Regions from separate parts of the Afipia sp. GAS231 genome, predicted to be linked through region 2. Evidence: predicted binding sites of a transcription regulator. Region 2 holds the regulator's gene; each other region holds the start of a gene.
The links. The regulator PhoB, encoded in region 2, activates phosphate uptake and scavenging genes when phosphate is short. The targets are predictions, from matches to a motif close to TGTCATNNANCTGTCAT.
Positions count from the first base shown of each region.

Region 1: a site for PhoB is predicted at 4,915-4,931, ahead of BLS26_RS06220 (YbhN family protein). Genes of this name have one in related genera too.
Region 3: a site for PhoB is predicted at 4,766-4,782, ahead of BLS26_RS06335 (UDP-2,3-diacylglucosamine diphosphatase). Genes of this name have one in related genera too.

Region 1 is NZ_LT629703.1:1,271,180-1,278,629, forward strand. It holds gene BLS26_RS06205 (invasion associated locus B family protein) at 1-338, shown strand, start outside; gene BLS26_RS06210 (EAL domain-containing protein) at 553-2,955, opposite strand; gene BLS26_RS06215 (MFS transporter) at 3,109-4,572, opposite strand; gene BLS26_RS06220 (YbhN family protein) at 5,079-6,134, shown strand; gene BLS26_RS06225 (hypothetical protein) at 6,244-7,450, shown strand, end outside.
Region 2 is NZ_LT629703.1:4,279,845-4,287,294, reverse strand. It holds gene BLS26_RS20130 (GcrA family cell cycle regulator) at 143-652, shown strand; gene phoB (phosphate regulon transcriptional regulator PhoB) at 929-1,633, opposite strand; gene phoU (phosphate signaling complex protein PhoU) at 1,663-2,379, opposite strand; gene pstB (phosphate ABC transporter ATP-binding protein PstB) at 2,485-3,312, opposite strand; gene pstA (phosphate ABC transporter permease PstA) at 3,309-4,154, opposite strand; gene pstC (phosphate ABC transporter permease subunit PstC) at 4,156-5,157, opposite strand; gene pstS (phosphate ABC transporter substrate-binding protein PstS) at 5,379-6,389, opposite strand; gene BLS26_RS20095 (ATP-binding protein) at 6,530-7,450, opposite strand, start outside.
Region 3 is NZ_LT629703.1:1,303,458-1,310,907, reverse strand. It holds gene BLS26_RS06355 (EAL domain-containing protein) at 1-2,104, shown strand, start outside; gene BLS26_RS06350 (Ldh family oxidoreductase) at 2,201-3,274, opposite strand; gene BLS26_RS06345 (Lrp/AsnC ligand binding domain-containing protein) at 3,351-3,596, opposite strand; gene thiD (bifunctional hydroxymethylpyrimidine kinase/phosphomethylpyrimidine kinase) at 3,823-4,623, shown strand; gene BLS26_RS06335 (UDP-2,3-diacylglucosamine diphosphatase) at 4,807-5,619, shown strand; gene BLS26_RS06330 (glycosyltransferase family 1 protein) at 5,616-6,674, shown strand; gene BLS26_RS06325 (threonine/serine dehydratase) at 6,814-7,450, shown strand, end outside.

The DNA.
Region 1 (7,450 bases), 3.0 Mb from region 2:
AACGAGAGGGCGATCCTGTTGCTCGTCTACAGATGTTCGTGCCCCCTGGATCCTTCTTACAGCCGGGCATCAAGTTGACTGTTGACCAGGGTTCGCCCTTGCAAATTCCCTATGTCATTTGTCTCACCAATGGTTGCGTAGCCGGAAGCGTGGCAAATGCTGGCTTAATCCATGATCTGGAGTCAGGTCAGATGCTGGTCTTAGAGACCGTTAATTCCAATGTTGTGGGTGTAACCACCTCGCTTCCTCTCAAGGAGTTTGCCGAAGTTCACCAGGGAGCACCGGCGCAAGTGTTTGAGCAGAGGCTTGAAGGAGATTGGGAGCAATTGGGTCGATGAAGCGTGCCACGTTCAAGTTGCACCGGGCTTCGGCTTAGTCGTCGGCTTGATCGACCGATCCACCAGCCGAACATCCAACAGGCGCGGCTGTAGCCGCGAGAGTCCGCAAGTGGGCACCAAGCGGACATTCGTTGTGCACGGTCGATGTCCGCTTTTGAGGGGAATGCGGGCATCGCCATCCCGTATGCCCGTACTGGATTTGTGAGCACACGTCCTAAGCGACGATGCGCGCACGCGGCCGCGACAGCATCGTGTTCACCTCGGCAGCGGGACGCGGCTGGCTGAACAAATAGCCCTGCGCCTGCGTACAGCCCTCGCGGCGCAACAGCTCGAACTGCGCCTCGGTCTCGACGCCCTCCGCGGTGGTAACGATCCCGAGGCTTTTGCCCAAGCCGGTCACGGCGCGAACGATGGCCATGGAGTCGTCGCGCGTGGCGAGCTCGCTGACGAAGGAACGGTCGATCTTGATCTTGTCGAACGGGAAACTGCGCAGGTAGCTCAGGGACGAATAGCCGGTTCCGAAGTCGTCGAGCGAGATCCTGACGCCAAAGCCGCGAAGCTCGTGCAGAACCGCAAGCGTCGCCGCGCTGTTCTGCAGCAGCACCGATTCCGTGATCTCCAGCTCGAGGCGATGCGCCGGAAGACCTGAAGCCTGCAACGCCGCCTTGACCTGCGACACCAGGTTCGGATTCTTGAACTGCACCGGCGAAAGATTGACGGCGACGTCGACATCCTTCGGCCAGCCGGCGGCGTCCGTGCAGGCCTGCCGAAGCACCCAGTCGCCGAGTTGAACGATCAGACCGGTTTCTTCCGCCAGCGGAATGAAGTTGACCGGAGAGATCAGGCCGCGCAACGAATGGTTCCAGCGAACCAGGGCTTCGAACGCGACGACCTCGTCGCTGGCAACGTCGCGGATCGGCTGATAGTACACTTCGAACTCGTGGCGCTGCAGCGCCGCGCGCAAATCCAGTTCCAGAATGCGGCGCGCCTGGGCGCGGGCGTCCATGCCGGTCTCGAAGTAACGATAGGTGCCGCGGCCGTCCGCCTTGGCGCGATAAAGCGCGAGATCCGCCTTCTTCAATAGTTCATCGGGGTTCTTGCCGTCCTCGGGCGCAAGCGAGATGCCGATGCTGACGCCGACGACGAGCTGATGGCCGCCGATATCGTAGGGCTCCCCGATCTGCTCCACGATGTGGCTGGCAAGCAACGCCACCGCCGAGGGATCGCAGTCGCTGCAGAACTGGACGACCGCGAATTCATCACCGCCAAGCCGCGCTACCGTATCGTGCTCGGTGACGCATTCGCCGAGCCGGCGGGCAACTTCCTTCAGCAGGGCGTCGCCGACCGGATGGCCGAGCGTGTCGTTGATTTCCTTGAAATGATCGAGATCGAGGCAAAATACCGCGAGCTGGTCGCTGCGCTTGGCGAGGCGCAAGGCCTTTTCAAGCTGCTCGCGGAACAGCGTCCGGTTCGGCAGGTTGGTCAGCGCGTCATGGCGCGCCATATGCGAAATTTGCTCCTGGGCCTGCTGCCATTCGGTGATGTCCTCGAATGTCGCGACCCAGCCGCCGCCCTTCTTCGGCTGATCGACCACGCGGATCGAACGGCCGTTGCGGGTGACGACCCTGGTCAAGGTCTCGCCGGCTTTCGCCGCAGCCACCACCATGTCGAAGAACTCATCGGGATCGCCGTCCCATTTCCCGTTCGATTTCTGATCCTGCAGAACGTCGATCAACATGCGGCCCTGCAGCGGCATGCCGGTCCGGTCCATCATCTCGGCGTAACGCTCGTTGAACAGCAGGATGCGGCCTTCCGCATCGAACATGCAAAGTCCCTGCGACATATTTCCGATCGCGGAGTCGAGCAGGACCTTCTGCTGATGCAGCTCGCTGCTCGAACGGCGATCGAGCATGGCAGCCACCAGCGATATGCCGAGAATGGCGAACGCCGCCACCGCGGTCAAAAAGGAAAGCGCGGCCGGAGCGATCGTCAATTCGTCGGTGACGAGGGTGGGATCCGGAACCAGCGTGACCGCCCCCATCGCCGTGAAGTGGTGCGAAACGATCGCGACCGTCAAAAGAGCCGTGGCGGCCAGGGTGTGACTGCGATCATCCCGCCGCACGGCGACAACAAGCGCCATTGCTGCGAAAACACTTCCGAACAGCACCGAAGCGAGAACAATGCCGGGCGACCATACGATGCGCGCCGGAAGCTCGAGGGCCATCATGCCGGTGTAGTGCATCGCGGCAACGCCCATGCCGACGACCGCACCGCCCATCGCGACCGTCGACCGGCGGTTATTGAGCGACGCAATGCCGAGGCCGACGGCGGAGATTGCTACGGCAAAGACCAGCGAGATCAGAGTGACCGGAATGTTGTATCCGGCAGCCGCGCCGGGGTCGTAGGCCAGCATCGCAACAAAGTGGGTCGCCCAAATTCCGCAGCCGCTCACGGCCGCATCGAGGCCGACCCAGATCGCGCGGGTGCGCCCCTGCGAAGCCCTGGCGCGATGAAGCAAACTGATCGCCACCGCGCTGGCGAGCCAGCAAATTGCGCCACCAAGGACGACCAGTCGCCAATCATGCTCGGTGACCAGGCAGTTCAGAACTTGATACATTACAGACCCCTGCTACCGGTCTGTAATGACGGCACTAATGGTGTATTTCAGTTAACGCCCGCGGGTTCGGTTGCGCCGATGGTGAACAAAGGCTCAAAGATCGCGCCAGCCGGGTATTCTGTTCAGTTTCCCGCAATGATCCCGGTACCCCGTTCATCGCCGGCTTTGACCGGGAGCGGCAAAATCGTTGCGACCCGCTGCCGGCGGCCGTCCGAACCAGATCGCCGCGGCGCCCGCCGTCAGCACGCCGGCCGCGATCATCAGCGACGCGTGCAGGCCCGACATAAAGGTGCCGGACTGGCCGACCAGCGAACCGAACAAGGCGACGCCGAGCACGCTGCCGGTCTGCCGGGTTGCATTGAGCACGCCGGCGGCGATGCCCGAACGGGACTTCTCGACGCTTCCAAGCAGTGTCGACGTCAACGGCGGCACCAATAATCCGAGCCCGCTGCTCATCGCGATCAACTGCGCGCAGATCGCCCAGTAGCTGGTATCGGCTTCGATGCCGAGCGCCGCCAGACACCCTACCGCCGACAGCACCGCACCGGCCGCAATGGTGGCGGGCGCGCCGATGCGCTCGGCGATGCGCGGGGCAATCAAATTCACCGGCAGCACCGCGCCCATCATCGGCACGAACGCGAGACCGGTCGCGAACGCCGACAATCCATTGACCTGCTGGAAATACAGGCTGAGCACGAAGATCAAGCCGTAGAGCGCGATATTGACCAGCAGGCCGACCAGCGAGGCCAGCGCGAACATCCGATGTTTGAACAGCGACAACGGCAGCATCGGCTGCGCGGCGCGTACCTCTCGCCAGACGAACAGCAGCGCGAACACCGCGAAAGCTGCGAAGCCCGCAAGCACGAACGGATTGTCCCAGCCGAGCGAGCCGCCCTCGATGATCGCGCCGGCGAGCGAACCAAGCGCTGCGATCGCGGCGATCTGACCCGGCAGGTCGATCTCGCGCCCGGGCGAGCGGGACGTCTCGCCGGCAAAGCGCCAGGTCAGCCACAGACCGGCAAGACCGATCGGCAGATTGACCAGGAAGATCGAACGCCAGCCGACCAGCGTGATCAACGCGCCGCCGACAAACGGACCTGCTGTCAATGCGAGGCTGGCGCCAGCGGCCCAGACGGCCACGGCGCGACCGCGGGCCTTCTCGTCGGCATAGGTGTGGCTGAGCAGCGCCAGTGAATTCGGCACCAGGATAGCAGCAGCCAATCCCTGAACGCAGCGCGCGACGATCAGAGTCGTGGCAGAGGGCGCCAGTGCACAGGCGGCGGAGGCCGCCGTAAAGATCGCAAAGCCCGCCATGAAGATCCGCTTGGCACCGATCCGGTCGCCGAGCGCGCCTGCCGTCAGAATGAAGGCGGCGAACGCGATGGTGTAGGCACTCACCACCCACTGCAATTCGGAGACCCCGCCACCGAGCGAGCCTCCGATCGCCGTAATGGCGGTGTTGACGATGGTGACGTCGAGTTGAACCACGCCATAGCCGAGGCTCATGGCCGCAAGCGTCAACGCCGCCGCATAGCCCGAGGGAACCGGTCCGGTTTCCGGTCGATAGGCGGTATCGTTGGACGATGCCGGCGGCAGTCCGAGAGAAGCGCTTCGCATGGATCACCTCCATTGGCGAATTCAACGCGTCACTACCGCCTCCGTTCAATGGAACGCTTCGCTACCGATCGAAGTATGCTTGTCACGCGCTACTTTGCATGGGGTTGTTTTCGAGATTTTGGCTGGAGACGTGGCGTGACCGTCCGTCTTCACCGGAGCCCGTGGCGCGAAACGCCGCGCGGGGCCACGCCCCTCGCGGCGTTTTGCCTCACCAAGGGTATCTGATCCGCTCGCGGCCCGACCGAAAGCGGCGACGTTCCCTTGGAAACCCCGATGGAACGGACGGAAACAGCGACGGAACGCAGCGCCTGCGCCGACTCACAATCGTTAACGTCCCGCCATATGTAAGGCGTATGACGGAGGCGGCACACGAACGCAGAAGCTGGGCTTGTCAAGGACTGCACAACGCCCCTGTTTTAGCTTATGTGTCTACGCGAACGGTGCAATCTGACCGTCACCTGTCGCCTTTTGCGACGGGTTTTGTTGTCACCCCGCCGGGAGGATGAATGCATCGGCTGCTGACCACGCTCGGGCGTGGCTTCAAGGAGAAGATCGGCTGGAAACGGCTGGGGATCGCTGCGAGTCTCCTCATCATCATCTTTGCGGTTACCCATCTGGTCCGGACGCTGAAGGGCGTCGACACCGGGGTCATCCTGACCGCGCTGACGGATATTGCGCCGCACCGGATCGCGCTGGCCGCGCTGTGCGTGGTCTGCGCCTTCTGCACGCTGACCTTCTATGATTTCTTCGCTTTGCGAACCATCGGCAAGACCCATATCCCCTACCGCATCGCGGCGATGTCGAGCTTCACCAGCTACACCATCGGCCACAATATCGGCGCCACCGTCTTTACCGGCGGCGCGATCCGGTTCCGGATTTATTCCGACTACGGCCTGAATGCGATCGATGTCGCCAAGATCTGCTTTCTCTCCGGGCTGACGTTCTGGCTCGGCAATCTGTTCGTGCTGGGTTTCGGCATGGCCTGGCATCCCTGGGCGGCATCGGCGATGGACCTGCTGCCGGCGTCGATGAACCGGCTGATCGCGATCGGCTGCCTCGCCGGCATCGCCGCCTATTTTGTCTGGCTGATGACCGGCGAGCAGCGCCGCGAACTCGGGCAGAACGGCTGGAAAGTGGTGCTGCCCTCGGCCCGGCTGACTCTGCTGCAGGTGCTGATCGGGGTGGTCGATCTCGGCTTCTGCGCGCTGGCGATGTATTTGCTGATGCCGACCGAGCCAGATATCGATTTCGTCTCGCTGGCGGTGGTGTTCATCCTGGCGACGCTGCTCGGCTTTGCCAGCCATGCACCCGGCAGTCTCGGCGTGTTCGACGCGGCGATGCTGGTGGCGTTGCCGCAGTTCGGCAAGGAACAACTGGTAGCAACGCTGGTGGTGTTCCGGATCCTTTACTTCCTGATCCCCTTCGGCATCTCGATTTCGATCATGGGGACGCGCGAACTCTGGCTCAACGTGGTGCAGCCCTGGCAGGAACGCCGCCGGCTCACCGACGCCTGCACGGCAAAGGCGCGGGTGCGGCAGCCGGTCAACAGCCGGCAACCCTGAGACCGGAATCCCGAGCCGGTAACAGCGTCGTTATCCGTCCCGTCAGGACTTTTTGGTTAGCTCTCGCCGGTTCTCTTATTTCTGCCTTACCGCTAACGTCAAAGGCGCCATGGCCGGAATTGTCTCACGCTCCATCCTGTCTGTCGCGCTGCTCGCCGGCGCGCTGGTCGGACTATCCACGTCATTAGCCGAAGCCCAGATCGCTGATGGCAACGGCGCCTTGCAGATCTCCTGGGAGGTCCGCAACCGCTTCCGGCTGTTCCGCGAGGAACGGGATTTCCTGCTGCATACCGAGGCCGGACGCGGACGCAGCGTGCTGGCCGCCGAACAGGCGCTGGAGGTGCAGAGCGACGGCCGCGGCTGGGCGCGCAACACCGTCAACCGGCTTTGCATCGATCTCACCGGGCGCGTCAGCGAGCCCTGCAGCCGCGACAACGTCAAGGAAAGCTACCTGACGCCGATCGATCACCCGATCGTGGTGCGGCTGTCCGGGCCGGTCCCGGTCGGCGCCACCTGCGCCTGGTCGTTCGACGATGGCGACGGCCCGCAGGTTTCTACCTTCGACTGCGCCGAGCCGGTCAATCTCAGGGTCCGCTATGGCCGCAGCACGGTGGCAAGCGTGGACGTCTCGAGTTCTGACGGCAGCCAGCGCGTTTCCACCGAGATCGCGGTGCGCGATATCTTCGTGGCCGGTCTCGGCGACAGCGTTGCTTCCGGCGAGGGAAACCCGGACCGCCCGATCGCGCTGGCTGATGAAGGCTTCTGCTTCCGCTCCTATCTCGGCACTGCGGCGGCGCAATACTACCGGCCGAGCCGCGCCGGCTACAAGGGCGGACGGGCCTGCGAAGCGCCGGACCTGCTGCCGGTATGGCAGCGGCAGAGCGCACTCTGGTTCAACCCGGCCTGCCACCGCTCGCTCTACAGCTATCAGACCCGCACCGCGCTGGCGCTCGCGGTCCAGTATCCGCACATCGCGGTGACCTATCTGCCGCTGGCCTGCACCGGCGCCACCATCGCCGACGGGCTGCTCGGCACGCAGCGCGCCCGCGACTGCCCGCCATCGAAAACTGCGGCGTGCCAGGGCACCGTCAACAGCCAACTGGCCGAGCTGCGCGAGGCTCTCACCGCCGCCAAACGCCGGCAGCCCGATCGCAAGCTCGATCTGGTGCTGCTGTCGGTCGGCGCCAACGACATCTATTTTTCGGGGCTGGTCGCCGACGTCATCGTCGACACCCCGACCGAGCGCGCACTGTTCCGGCGCAGCGGCGTGATGGCCTCTGTGGACGACGCCCGCGGCGCGTTGACCCGCGACCTGC
Region 2 (7,450 bases):
AGTCTATTTGTACGGCGTTCACGTTCGGGCACGGCTTTCGCGCCCGGCGAGGGCTAAGGGATTCTGACCGCAGGGATATTTGAGATTTGGCATCGCCAGCGCTGCCCCCGATAGGCCAGCGCGAAGCGAAGGGAAGAATGCGATGACGGTATTGACATGGTCCGACGATCGCGTCGAGCAGCTTAAGAAGCTCTGGGAAGGCGGCCTGTCCGCCAGCCAGATCGCCGCGGAACTCGGGAATGTGACGCGCAACGCGGTGATCGGCAAAGTGCACCGGCTCGGCCTGTCCGGCCGCGCCAAGAGCCCCTCTTCGGCAGCACCGCGCCAGCGCAAGGCCCGCCCCGCCCAGCACATGATGCGGGTGGCGCGTCCGGTGTCGCGCGGCAACACCGCGCTTGCGCATGCGTTCGAAGTCGAGATGGAGCCGGATCCGATCGCCTTCGACAATGTCGTGCCGATGAGCCAGCGGCTGACGCTCCTGGAATTGAACGAGGCGACCTGCCACTGGCCGGTCGGAGATCCCTCGACCGCGGACTTCTTCTTCTGCGGCGGCAAGGCGCTCGCCGGCCTGCCCTACTGCGCGCACCACTCGCGCGTCGCCTACCAGCCGGCCTCCGATCGCCGTCGCCCGGCGCCGAAGCCGACAAGGTAATTCTCCGTCATTGCGAGCGGAGCGAAGCAATCCAGACTTGCTTCGCTGACGGATGGATTGCTTCGTCGCTACGCTCCTCGCAATGACGAAGCTTCGTCGTCCCGGCCTAGTGCGCAATTGCGCACGGGGGCCGGGACCCATAACCGCCGATGGATCGCGGTTATGCCGAGCTGGAGCTTCAGCTCTTTTCTAACAATTACATTTTGTGGTTATGGGTCCCGGCTCAAGGCCGGGACGACGGCGGAGTTTGTTGCTCCGCCTGCCCCTACAAGAGCCCTACGGCTCCGCCTTCGCGAAGCGATCATCCAGCGCGTAGCCGGCGCCGCGCACGGTGCGGATCGGGTCCTGCTCGCGGCCGGGGTTGAGCAGCTTGCGCAGGCGGCCGATGTGAACGTCGACGGTGCGCTCGTCGATATAGATGTCGCGGCCCCAGACGCTGTCCAGCAACTGCTCGCGCGAGAACACGCGGCCAGGATGCTCGAGGAAGAACTCGAGCAGGCGATACTCGGTCGGGCCGAGATCGATCTGGCGGCCGGAGCGGGCGACGCGGCGTTTCTCGCGGTCGAGCTCGATATCGCCGTAGGTCAGCACGGTGGCGAGCCGCTCGGGGCTGGCGCGCCGCAACAGGCCTTTTACCCGCGCCAGCAATTCCGGCACCGAGAACGGCTTGACGATGTAGTCGTCGGCGCCGGTGGCCAGGCCCCGGACGCGCTCGCTTTCCTCGCCGCGCGCGGTCAGCATGATGATCGGCAGTTGCTTGGTCTCCGGCCGCGCCCGCAGGCGCCGGCACAGTTCGATGCCGGACAGGCCCGGCAGCATCCAGTCGAGCACGATCAGGTCGGGCACCCGCTCCTTCAGCCGCGTATCGGCATCATCGCCGCGGCCGACGGTCTCGACTTCGTAGCCTTCGGCATCAAGGTTGTAGCGCAGCAGCGTGGTCAGCGCTTCCTCGTCTTCAACCACCAGAATGCGTGCGTTCATCGATTTGGCTTCCCTATCGTTCTGACGCGTCAGTTACCGGGTACTGTCGTGGCGAACGTCGTCATGTCGCCCTTCGGGCGCTTGTCGAGAATCTGCTGACCCTCGATCATGTAGAACACGGTTTCGGCAATGTTAGTGGCGTGGTCGCCGATCCGCTCGATATTCTTGGCGCAGAACATCAAATGAATGCAGAACGAGATGTTGCGCGGATCTTCCATCATGTAGGTCAGGAGTTCGCGGAACAGCGAGGTGCAGATGGCGTCGACTTCCTCGTCGCCCTTCCACACCGCCATCGCCGCCGGCAGGTCGTGCGCGGCATAGGCGTCCAGCACCGACTTGACCTGCGACTGCACCAGATCGGTCATGTGCTCGAGGCCGCGGATCAGCTTCAAGGGCTGGAAATCGTTCTCCAGCGCCGCGACCCGCTTGCCCATGTTCTTGGCGAGGTCGCCGATCCGCTCCAGATCGGTGGCGACGCGCATCGCGCCGACGATCTCGCGCAAGTCGATCGCCATCGGCTGGCGCCGCGCGATGGTCAGCACCGCGCGTTCCTCGATGATGTGCTGCAGGCGGTCGATCTCGAGGTCGGAGGTGACGACGCGGTTGCCCAGCGCGATGTCGCGGCGGACCAGCGCATCGACGGATTCGGTGATCATGCGTTCGGCAAGGCCGCCCATCTCGGCAACGAGACGGGTGAGTTCCTGCAGATCGCCGTCAAACGCCTTGGCGGTATGTTCAGAAGCCATTTGATCTCTCCTCAATCATGATCCGATCGGATCGGAGCATGATTTGAATTTCCCTTTTGAGCACGATCTCTTCGGAAAACCGGGTCCCACTTTTCCGGATCATGCTCAGCCGAACCGGCCGGTGATGTAGTCCTGGGTTCGTCGATCGCTCGGCGAGGTGAAAATCCTGTTGGTGTCGTCGAATTCGATCAGTTCCCCGAGATACATGAAGGCGGTCTTGTCGGAGACGCGCGCTGCCTGCTGCATATTATGGGTAACGATGGCGATGGTGTAGTCCTCCGCCAGTTCCTGGATCAGTTCCTCGACCTTGGCGGTCGAGATCGGATCGAGCGCCGAGCAGGGTTCGTCGAACAGGATCACTTCGGGCCGCACCGCGACCGTGCGGGCGATGCAGAGCCGCTGCTGCTGGCCGCCGGACAGGCTGAGGCCGGATGCGTTGAGCTTGTCCTTGACCTCGTTCCACAGCGCGCCGCCACGCAGCGCCTTCTCGACCCGGCCGTCCATCTCGGATTTGGAGATCTTTTCATAGAGGCGGATGCCGAAGGCGATATTTTCGTAAATCGTCATCGGGAACGGGGTCGGCTTCTGGAACACCATACCGACGCGGGCCCGCAACAGGTTGAGATCGAGCTTGGGGTCGAGAATGTTGGTCTGGTCGAGCATCAGCTGGCCAACGGCCTTCTGGCCCGGATAGAGATCGTACATCCGGTTGAAGATCCGCAGCAAGGTCGACTTGCCGCAACCGGACGGGCCGATGAAGGCGGTGACGCGGTTGGTGCCGAGCGTGAGGTTGATGTTCTTCAGCGCGTGGTGTTCGCCATAGTAAAAATTCAGGCCGCGCGCGGTCACCTTCGGGGGCGCTTCCGGCAGCGCCGATGCCGCGGGAGGAAGGCCGCCGGCAGCACTCATCGATGATACGGATACGTCGGTCATTTTGCTGTCCTCTCGGCGCCGAGGATGCGCGCGCCAATATTCAGGGCAAGAACGGTCAGGGTGATGAGCAGAGCCCCGCTCCAGGCGAGCTGTTTCCAGTAGACGTAGGGGCTTTGCACGAAGTTGTTGATGGTCACCGGCAGGTTCGCCATCGTCTTGGTCAGGTTGAGGCTGAAGAACTGGTTCGACAGTGCTGTGAACAGCAGCGGCGCGGTTTCGCCGGCGACGCGGGCGGTGGCGAGCAGCACGCCGGTGATGAGGCCCGAGCGCGCCGCGCGGTAGGCGATGCGGCGGATCACCAGCGAACGCGGCAGGCCGAGCGCGGAGGCGGCTTCACGCAACGGATTGGGCACCAGCCCCAGCATGTCCTCGGTGGTGCGCACCACCACGGGGATGACGATCACGGCGAGCGCCAGACAGCCGGCAAAGGCCGAGAAGCCGCCCATCGGAACCACGATGGCGCCATAGACGAACAGGCCGATGATGATCGAGGGCGCGCTGAGCAGGATGTCGTTGATGAAGCGGATGATCGACGTCAGTTTGTCGTGCTTGCCGTATTCGGCCAGATAGGTCCCGGCAAACAGGCCAAGCGGCGCGCCGATGCCGACCCCGATCACGGTCATGATGATCGAGCCGACGATGGCGTTGCGCAGGCCGCCTTCGGTCGAGCCGGGCGGCGGGGTGTCCTGGTAGAACACCGCGAAATTAATGCCGGCGAGGCCGTTGTAGAACAGCGTGAACAGGATCAGTGCGAGCCAGGTGACGCCGAACAGAGCGGCACCGACGCATAGCGCCCGGACGACGATGTCGAAGCGTTTGCGCGAGGAATAAATCGGGTTCATCTCAGTTCCCCGCCTTCTTTTCCAGCCGCATCAGCATCAGCCGCGCGGCCGAGAGCACGAAGAACGTCAGCACGAACAGCAATAGCCCGAGCAGGATCAGGCCGGACTGGTGCAGCCCGTCGCTCTCGGCGAATTCGGATGCGATCGCCGCCGAGATCGTGGTGCCCGGCGCGAAGATCGAGGACGAGATCTTGAACGAGTTGCCGATGATGAAGGTGACCGCCATGGTCTCGCCGAGCGCGCGGCCGAGCGCCAGCATGATACCGCCGATGACGCCGACCCTCGTGTAGGGAATGACGACGTTGCGGACGACTTCCCAGGTGGTGCAGCCGACGCCATAGGCGGCTTCCTTGAGGACCGGCGGCACCGTCTTGAACACGTCGACCGAGATCGAGGTGATGAACGGCAGCACCATGATCGCCAGAATCAGCGCGGCGTTGAACAGCGAGAGATAGGACGGGGGACCCGCGAAGATCGTGCCCAGCACGGGAACGCCGTCGAAGATGCTGATCATGAAGGGCTGGAACGTGTTGGCCAGGAACGGGCCGAGCACGAAGAAGCCCCACATGCCGTAGATGATCGAGGGAATGCCGGCGAGCAGTTCGATGGCGAGGCCGATCGGGCGGCGCAGCCAGAGCGGACAGATTTCGGTCAGGAACACCGCGATGCCGAGGCCGACGGGAATGGCGATCATCATCGCGATCACCGAGGTGACCAGCGTGCCGTAGATCGGTCCGAGCGCGCCGAGCACCGGCGGATCGGCCGATGGCGCCCAGCGCGAGGTGAACAGGAAGGCGAAACCGTATTCCTTCATCGCGGGCCAGGCGCCCACGATCAGGGAGATGATGATGCCACCGAGAATGAGGAGCACCGAAATCGCGCAGGCGCGGGTGATCCAGTAGAAAGCGACATCGCCGAGTTTGAAGGCGCTGAGGGCCCGGGCACGATCGTAAGGTCCAGCAGCAGCTTCCATTACGTCGCCTTGAACCGCCATGTCTGCCACGCCAATCCCCTGTACTTATAACCCATCGACCCGAATCCGATGCACGGGTTTTGCAGCCGGTTTGGCCGCGAATTGTTCTTGGTTCTTACGGCTGTGTTCTTGGTGTTGTTATTGCCCTGCCCCGCCGGGAGGGAAACCCAACCCGGGGTGAAGCCGGGTTGGGCGGAGGGAGCAGGCTCCCGTTGTCGTGTGAGTTCGTTATCGCAAGATCGAAACGGACCTTAGCTCTTGATGTCGGCCGACCAGGTCTTTTCGATCAGCTTGACGACCGAGTCCGGCATCGGGATGTAGTCGAGTTCTTCAGCCATCTTGCCGCCCTTTTCGAACGACCACTTGAAGAACTTGATGGCTTCCTGGGACGCTGCCTTGTCGGTCGCATCCTTGTGCATCAGGATGAAGGTCGCGGCAGTGATCGGCCAGGAGGCATCGCCGGGCTGGTCGGTCAGGATCACGTAGTAGCCGGGCGCCTTGGCCCAGTCGGCGTTGGAAGCGGCCGCCTGGAACGCTGCGATGGTCGGCTGCACGGTCTTGCCGCCCTTGTTGATCAGCGCGGTGTAGGTCAGCTTGTTCTGCTTGGCGTAGGCGTATTCGACATAACCGATCGCGTTCTTGGTCTGGCCGATGTTGCCGGCAACACCTTCGTTGCCCTTGGCGCCAACGCCCGCCGGCCATTCAACCGCGGTGCCGGAGCCGACCTTGGTCTTCCACTCGGCGTTCGACTTCGCGAGATAGTCGGTGAAGTTGAAGGTGGTTCCCGAACCGTCGGAGCGGCGCACCACGGTGATGGCGTCGGTCGGCAGCTTCAGGCTCGGATTGAGCTTGGCAATCGCGGCGTCGTTCCACTTGGTGATCTTGCCGAGATAGATGTCGCCGAGCACTTCGCCCGACAGCACCAGCTCGCCCGGCTTGATGCCTTCGAGGTTCACGACGGGGACGATCGCGCCCATCACCATCGGCCACTGCACCAGGCCGTCCTTTTCGAGCACTTCGGCCTTCAGCGGCGCGTCGGTGGCGCCGAACGTCACGGTCTTGGCCTGGATCTGCTTGATGCCGGCGCCGGAACCGATCGACTGGTAGTTCAGACCGTTGCCGGTCTCCTTTTTGTAGGCGTCAGCCCACTTCGAATAGATCGGGAACGGGAAGGTGGCGCCCGCGCCGGTGATATCGGCCGCGAAGGCCGACGTCGAAGCGGCGACCAGGCCGGCAGCGACGATTGTCTTGATGAAATTCATGGTTGGTCTCCATCTGGTGAGCGAAGCGTCTGATACGCCCGATCGCGCTCACGCCGCCCGTTTAGGTGCGGTCGATAGAGCTTTTACGAAGGTTTGATGACAGTTGGATGACAGGCACAAGCGACTGAAATCGCTTGCCTTTATGCCGGTATCGAGGTCTTCGCCTGGGGAAAACAGGCGGTAAAGGTCGCCCCGTTTTTGGGCACGCTTTCGATCAAAAGCCGGCCGCGATGGCGGTTAACAATATGTTTCACCAGCGATAAACCGAGCCCGGTTCCACCCTGCGCGCGGCTGTCGCCGACATCGACCCGGTAGAAGCGCTCGGTCAGCCGCGGCAGATGTTCCGGGGCGATGCCGGGGCCGAAATCGCGCACCAGCACGCGCAATTCCGGCGCGCCCTCGGCGGAGTTGGCCTGGACCAGCGACACGATCACCCGGCCACCGGAGGCACCATATTTGAGCGCGTTCTCGATCAGGTTTTCGAACAGCCGCAGCAACTCCTCGCGGTCGCCCGGGATCGTCGCCGGCGTTTCCGGCAGGTCGATCTCGATCGCGACCTGGCGCTCCCTCGCCAGCGGTTCCAGCCCGTCGGCGACCTGGCGGATGATCGGCACCAGATCCACCGAGGTGTCGGGGCGGACATGGGCCGACAACTCGACCCGCGACAACGACAGCAGGTCGTCGATCAGCCGCGCCATCCGCGTCGCCTGCGCGTGCATGATGCCGAGAAAGCGCTCGCGCGCCTTGGCGTCGTCGCGGGCCGGTCCCTGCAGCGTATCGATGAAACCCGACAGAGCCGCGAGCGGCGTCCGCAGTTCGTGGCTGGCATTGGCGACGAAATCGGCGCGCATCTCTTCGACCCGCCGCAGCGGCGTCTGGTCGTGGAAGGTCATCAGCATGCATTTGTCGGTGCCGCCGAACAGCGTCGGCACCGGCACCGGCGTAATGATCAGTTCCATCCAGCGATCGACCGGCACGTGGTCGAGATAGGTCGCACGGCGCGGCTCGGTGGTCGCGATCGCCTCGCGCAAGGCCGTGATGATCTCGGGCGAGCGCAGCGC
Region 3 (7,450 bases), 3.0 Mb from region 2:
CGGACGACTGTTCGAACGTCATCCGGGCATGCTTCGGGTCGCCTGGCTGCCGCGGATCAACCGCAAGGAGCGCGCCGAATACGAGGCGGCAGCGATTGGCGATGGCGTCTCCGGCTATCGCATCAAATCCTTCCAGCAGGACGGCAACTACGTGACCGCGCCGCAGAAGGACGAATATTTTGCCGTTTTCTATTCCACCGAGCCGAAGACCTCGCCGGTCTACGGGTTGGATTATTCGGCCGACCCGGAGCGGCATGCCGCGCTGGAGCGCGCGCGGGACAACGATCAGATCACGGTGTTGCGCTCGCGGCTTTACCAGCCAAAAGAAGGCGTCCGGCCGATCGGCGTGTTTGTGAGCGTACCGATCTACGTCAAGGGAACATCGCGGACGACAACCGCCGACCGAAGGCGCAACCTCGCCGGCTTTGTCGTTGGCGTGTTCGATTTACCGCTGTTGCTGCAGTCGATCCGCGCCACGACTGCGGCAAGTCCGGCGGTTGCCGTCAGTGTCTACCCTGATGGAGCCACGACGGAAGATGCTCCGGATTTTTCCTCCGAGCGACTGACACCGGCTTCGAAGAAATATCTGGCGCAGGCGCCGCAATGGTTGGGCGCGCTCAATATCGGTGACGCCAGCTGGCAGGTGCGTGCCGCTCCCGCCGCCGGTGGTCCGTTGATCGCGTTCTGCTACCGCGCGCTGGCGGTGCTCGCTGCGGGCATCATCATCACTTTGTTCCTCGCCGCCTATCTGTGGCTGGCCAGCCGCAACTCGCTGCAGCTCGCGCGCGCCAACCGGCGCGTGCTGGAGCTGGCGCAGACCGACATCCTGACCGGACTGCCGAACCGGGCGTTCTTTCTCGAGCGGCTGAACGACATCAATTCATGCGAACGACAGCGCGGCGGGACGTTCTCGGTCTTGATGCTCGACCTCGATCGCTTCAAGAACGTCAACGACTCGCTCGGTCATGCCGCCGGCGACGAACTGCTGCGTCAGGTAGCGCATCGCCTGAAATCGACGCTGCGCTTTACCGACGTGCTGGCGCGGCTTGGCGGCGACGAATTTGCGGTAATCCAGGCGGCATGTGATGACCAGCGCTCCGGTTCGATCGAATTGGCGGCGCGAATTTCCAAACTCGTCACCGAGCCGTTCATGCTGCCGGGTCATCGCGTCGAAATCGGAACCAGCATCGGGATTGCGCTGGCGCCCGAGCACGGCGACGGCGACGGCGAGCTGCTGAAAAAGGCCGATCTGGCGCTATACCGTTCGAAATCGGCGGGCCGGGACTGCTACACGGTCTACGACGAGGCGATGTCGGCCGACCTCGAGGCCCGCAACACCCTCGAGGGCGACTTGCGCGACGCCATCGCGCGCTGTCAGTTCGAGGTGCACTACCAGCCGTTCTTCGACATGCAGACCGGCCAACGGCGGGGCGCGGAAGCGCTGGTGCGCTGGCGACATCCGACCCGTGGACTGGTCCCGCCCGACCAGTTCATTCCGCTGGCCGAGGAGACCGGCCTGATCATTCCGCTCGGCGAATGGGTGATCCGGCGCGCCTGCGACGACGCGATGACCTGGCCGGCGGACATCAAGGTCGCCGTCAACCTGTCGCCGGTCCAGTTCAAGCAGGCCGAACTGTTCGACATGATCAAGTCGGCGCTGAAGAATTCCGGCCTGCCGCCGGAGCGGCTGGAGATCGAGATCACCGAATCCGTGCTGCTGGAACGCGCGCTGGAAAACCATGCGTTCATCGAACGGCTGAGGGGCATCGGGATTTCGCTGGCGCTCGACGATTTCGGCACCGGATATTCATCGCTCGGCAGCCTGACCGCATTCCCGTTCAACAAGATCAAGATCGACAAGTCGTTCACTGCCGATCTGACGCGGAATCACAAAAGCACGGCGATCATCTGCTCGATCCTGACGCTGGCGCTCGGTCTTGACATGTCGGTGACGGTCGAAGGCGTGGAGACGCGGGAACAGTATGAGCGGCTGAAGGCGATGGGGGTCAACTTCGCGCAAGGCTATCTGATGGGCCGGCCGATGCCGATCGACGAACTGGAACGCCAGCCGCAGGTTTTTCGCTCGCGCCAGGACGCGGCGTAAGTTTGCGCCATAGCGTTTTTGAGCGAAGTGGAAACCGGTTCGCACAGCAATCAAGTTTACGCAGATTGCGTAGACTTATCTGCGGTAGAAAACGCGTCAAACAAAAGACGCCAGCCTTGCGATCCCGAGATCGTCGGCGACCTGATCCAGTCCGCGCATCAGGGCAGGGGCGACCGGGATTCCATCCCGCGTCCGCTTCACCCGCGTCTCAAAGCTGCGTTCGCCCGGCACCAGGATGCGCTGCACGCCCGGCATGCGCTCGCTGTTGCGGAAATCGAGCACCAGCGTGTCGACGCTTTTCTTGAAGGTGGCGACGTCGCCGAAGGCGGCGACGTTGATGGCGCAGATGGCCTGGCCGGTGTTGGTGACGCTGTCGTCGTCATGGTTGAAGTCGATCACGTCTTTACCCATCGCGGCACCGCCGAGGGTGCCCGCGAGCAGGCCGATGATCATGGCAAGGCCATAACCCTTGTAGCCGGCTTCCATGCCGCCGAGCGGCAGCAGCATGCCCTCGTCGGCGCGCTTCGGATCGGTCAGCGGCTTGCCGGCGCGATCGATCATCCACCCCTCCGGCATGGTCTCGCCGCGCAGCGCCTTGGTCTTGACCTTGCCGTAGGCGGCAACCGTGGTCGCCATGTCGAGCACGATCGGCTTCTCGTCGCCGGCGGGTATTGCAGCCGCGATCGGGTTGGTCGACAGCAGCATGTCGAGGCCGCCCCAGGGCGGCAGATGGTTGGCGTTGCCGACCGCGAAATAGAGCCCGACCATGTCATGGGCGAGCGGCATCGATGCGTAAAGCGAGGCGGGGCCGGCGTGGTTGGAGAATTGCGAGTTGACCCAGGCGATCCCGGTCGTGCGCGCTTTCTCGATCGCCATCTCGGCCGCGCGCTTCATCACCAGATGACCCATGCCGTTGTCGCCGTTCAAGACCGCGGTAGAGAGGTGATCGTGGACGACATGGATGTTCGGCCGGACGTTGAAGCCGCCGGCCTTGATGCGCCTGATATATTGCGGCAGCCGGGTCACGCCGTGTCCGTCCGAGCCCTGCAGGTCGGCCTCCGCCATCAGGCCGGCGACAACAGCGGCATCCTGTTGCGGCAGGCCCACCTTCGTCAGTGCTTCCTGAATGAACGCTGTGAGGCGGCTCAACGTGACGGTGGTTTCGGACATCAGAACTCCCGGTGGCCGCGGCGTTCAATGCGCCCGGCGCGAATTTTTTGACGGCAATGCGGTAGGCGGATTGACCCTAACCCGGGCCGAAGGCTTTGAAGGTAATGATGGTGTGGGTGTCCTGGATGCCGGGAATCACCTGTACCTTTTCGTTGACGAAATGGCCGATGTCGGTGTCGTTGTCGACGTAGAACTTGACCAGCAGATCATAGTCGCCGGCGGTGGAATAGATCTCCGAGGCGATCTCGGCTTCCGCGAGCGCATTGGCGACGGCATAGGACTGGCCGAGCTTGCATTTGAATTGGACGAAGAAGGGAACCATTGCGTGTCTCCGGAAATCGTTGGCCGCACTATAGCGTTTTCGAGCGAAGTGGACACCGGTTCGCGTCTAGAAAACGCGTCAAAACAAAAGACTAGAGCCGGGTCTAATGCAATCAGACCGGGCTCTAGCCAAAAACAGGGGCCAAAGGCAAGCCAACTTGCTGCCGATTGCCCGCCGCGCTAGGACAGCTTATGGCCCCGAACACACCATTTGCGCGAGCCCGGACATGACGACGCCGATCGCGCTGACAATTGCCGGCTCGGACTCCTCCGGCGGCGCCGGCATCCAGGCCGACCTGAAGACGTTTGCGGCCCTCGGCGTCTATGGCGCCTCCGTCATTACCGCGCTGACGGCGCAGAACACGCAAGGCGTCAGCGGCATCCATGCGGTGCCAGCCGAATTCGTCACCGCGCAGATCGACGCGGTGTTTTCCGATCTGGCGGTTGGCGCCGTCAAGATCGGCATGGTGGCGCAGCCTGCGGTGATGGACGCGATCGTCGCCGGGCTGACTCGCTGGTCGCCGAAACATGTCGTGCTCGATCCGGTGATGGTGGCAACCTCAGGCGACCGTTTGCTCGCCGCCGAGGCGGTCGAGGCGTTACGCAGCAAACTCATTCCGCTTGCGGCCGTGATCACACCGAACCTGCCGGAGGCCGCGGCGCTGCTGGATGAACCAATTGCGATGAGCGAAGCCGCGGTCGAAGATCAGGGCAGGCGATTGCTGGCGATGGGATGCAAGGCGGTGCTGATCAAGGGCGGCCACGGGCAGGGCAGTGAGAGCATCGACTATTTGATCGATGCAAAGGGTGTCATCGCGCTGGCGGCGCCGCGCGTCGCCACAAAAAATACCCATGGCACCGGTTGCTCGCTGTCGTCGGCGATCGCGGCAGGTCTTGCCAAGGGCGAAGCCATGGAAACCGCCGTTCGCAACGCCAAGGCCTTCGTCAGCGCCGCGATATCAGCGGCGGATCGCTTCAGCGTCGGCCATGGCCACGGCCCGATCCATCATTTCCAGAAGTTTTACTGACCGGTTCCCGGATCGGATCTCCGCAAAATCACGGTTCCACCGCGGTATGTCGCCTCACTGTCGCATCGCGCTGATATTCGCGATCAGCGGGGGCGCAAGACTGATTCTAGTGACGCGGTTAACGCCAAGGATCGTCGAGAATCGTCATCGCTCTGTCACAGGAATCCGATAGGTGCATGACGCATGGGTAGTGACTCCTTGAGTGAAGAAAGCCCCGAACGGCGCTTTCGCACTTTGTTTATCTCCGACGTCCATCTCGGAGCCCGCGGCTCGCAAGCCGACCGGTTGCTGGACTTTCTCAGAACCCACGACGCCGACACCATCTATCTGGTCGGCGACATCGTTGACGGCTGGGCGCTGAAGTCCGGCTGGTACTGGCCGCAATCGCACAACGACTTCGTGCAGAAGATGCTGCGCAAGGCGCGCAAGGGCGCCAAGGTCATCTATGTGCCGGGCAATCACGACGAGTTCCTGCGCAACTATTACGGCACGCATTTCGGCGGCATCGACGTGGTGGAAAACACCATTCATGAAGGCGTCGACGGCAAGCGCTATCTGGTGATCCACGGCGACATCTTCGATCTCGTGGTGCAGAACGCGCGCTGGCTCGCCCATCTCGGCGACAAGGCCTATGATTTCGCCATTCAGATGAACCGGCTGGTCAACTTCTTCCGGCGCATGTTCGGCGTGCCGTACTGGTCGCTGTCGCAATGGGCGAAGCTGAAGGTCAAGAACGCCGTCAACTATATCGGGGCGTTCGAGAAGACGCTGGCCGGCGAGGCACGGCGTCACGGCGCCGACGGCGTGATCTGCGGCCACATCCACTACGCCACCATCCGCGACGAGCACGGCATCCGCTACATGAACTGCGGCGACTGGGTCGAGAGCTGCACCGCGCTCGCCGAGCACGAGGATGGAAGGTTCGAAATCATCACCTGGACCGATCCGCTGCGCCGGGCAGCGCCGGTTCCCCGCGTGGCGGCGCGCGCCGCATGACGCATATCCTGGTCGCGACCGATGCGTGGCATCCCCAGGTAAACGGGGTGGTTCGGACGCTGACCATGATGGCGGAAGCGGCAAAAGGTTTCGGCGTCGACGTCAGCTTTCTGACGCCGCAATCGTTCCGGACGTTTGCGATGCCGAGCTATCCGGATTTGCGGCTCGCTTTGCCGAGCCCCTGGAAGATCGCCGAGCTGATCGACGCGGCAAAGCCCGACAGCATCCATATCGCAACCGAAGGCCCGATCGGGCTATTGGTGCGGCGCTATTGCCGCAAGCGCGGCCTGCCATTCACGACCAGCTTTCACACCCGTTTCCCCGAATACGTGTCGGCGCGGTCGCCGATCCCGGAATCCTGGGTCTGGCGCGTGCTGCGCGCCTTCCATCGGCCGAGCCAGGCGGTGATGGCGGCGACGCCGGCGCTGGCGGCCGAATTGCGCATGCGCGGCTTTCGCAACGTGGTGCTGTGGTCGCGCGGCGTCGACACCTCGCTGTTTCATCCGCGCGATATCGACCTCTGTTTGCCGACGCCGGTGTTCCTCAGCGTCGGCCGCGTCGCGGTCGAGAAAAATCTGGAAGCCTTCCTCGACCTCGATCTGCCCGGCACCAAGCTCGTCGTCGGCGACGGGCCGGCGCGCGCGGCGCTGGAGCGCAAATATCCGGACGCCGTCTTCCTCGGCGCGCGGCATGGCGAGGAACTGGCTGAAATCTACGCGGCCGCCGATATCTTCGTGTTCCCGAGCAAGACCGATACCTTCGGCCTGGTGCTGCTGGAGGCGCTTGCCAGCGGCCTGCCGGTGGCGGCGTTCCCGGTCACCGGTCCCCGCGACGTTATCGGGTCGGCGCCGGTTGGCGTCCTGAACGACGATCTGCACAAGGCCTGCCTCGACGCGTTGCATATTCCGCGCGAGACCTGCATCGAATTCGCCGCCGCCCACACCTGGCAGGCATCGGCGCGCGTCTTTGTCGACCATGCCCAAAATGTCGGCTCGGCTGACGCGGACGGCGATGCGGTCGAATTTGTGGCGGAAGACCCGCATTTCGCGGCTTAAGCTCACCGGCAAGCGGGATGATTCCATCCCGCTCGCAGGTTGTTGATTGAGCATGATCTTTTCCGAAAACCGGTTCCCACTTTTCGGGATCATGCTGAATGTAGCTTCCCCGCGGTCCGCCGGCGCGATACAACGGCGTATGACCGAAACAACCCCCATTGCAGCGGTCGGCGCTGCGGATATCGATGCGGCGGCGCGGGTGGTTGCGCCGTTTGCGGTGCGCACCCCATTGCTGTCGTTCCCCGTTCTCAACGAGCGCGCCGGGACCAGGGTGTTCCTGAAGCCCGAAATGCTGCAGCGGACCGGGTCGTTCAAGTTCCGCGGCGCCTTCAACAAGCTGTCGTCGATCCCGCAGGACAAGCGTAGCGGCGGCGTGGTCGCGTTCTCGTCCGGCAACCACGCCCAGGGCGTGGCCGCGGCGGCGCAGATCCTGAACATGCAGGCGACGATCGTGATGCCGCTCGATTCGCCCGTCACCAAGCGCGAGCGCACCAAGGGCTATGGCGCCGAGGTCGTGCTGTATGACCGCGACAAGGAAGACCGCGAGGCCATCGCCAACGGCATCGCCGCCAAGCGCGGCGCGACGCTGGTGCGCCCCTACGACGATCCGTTCGTGATCGCGGGGCAGGGTACCGCGGGCCGCGAAATCGCCGAGGATATGGCGGCAATGGGATTGTCGCCCGATATCGTGGTGGCGCCGGCGTCCGGCGGCGGCCTGATTGCGGGCGTGGCCACCGCCGTGAAGGCAAAGTTTCCGCAAGCCCAGATCATCGTCG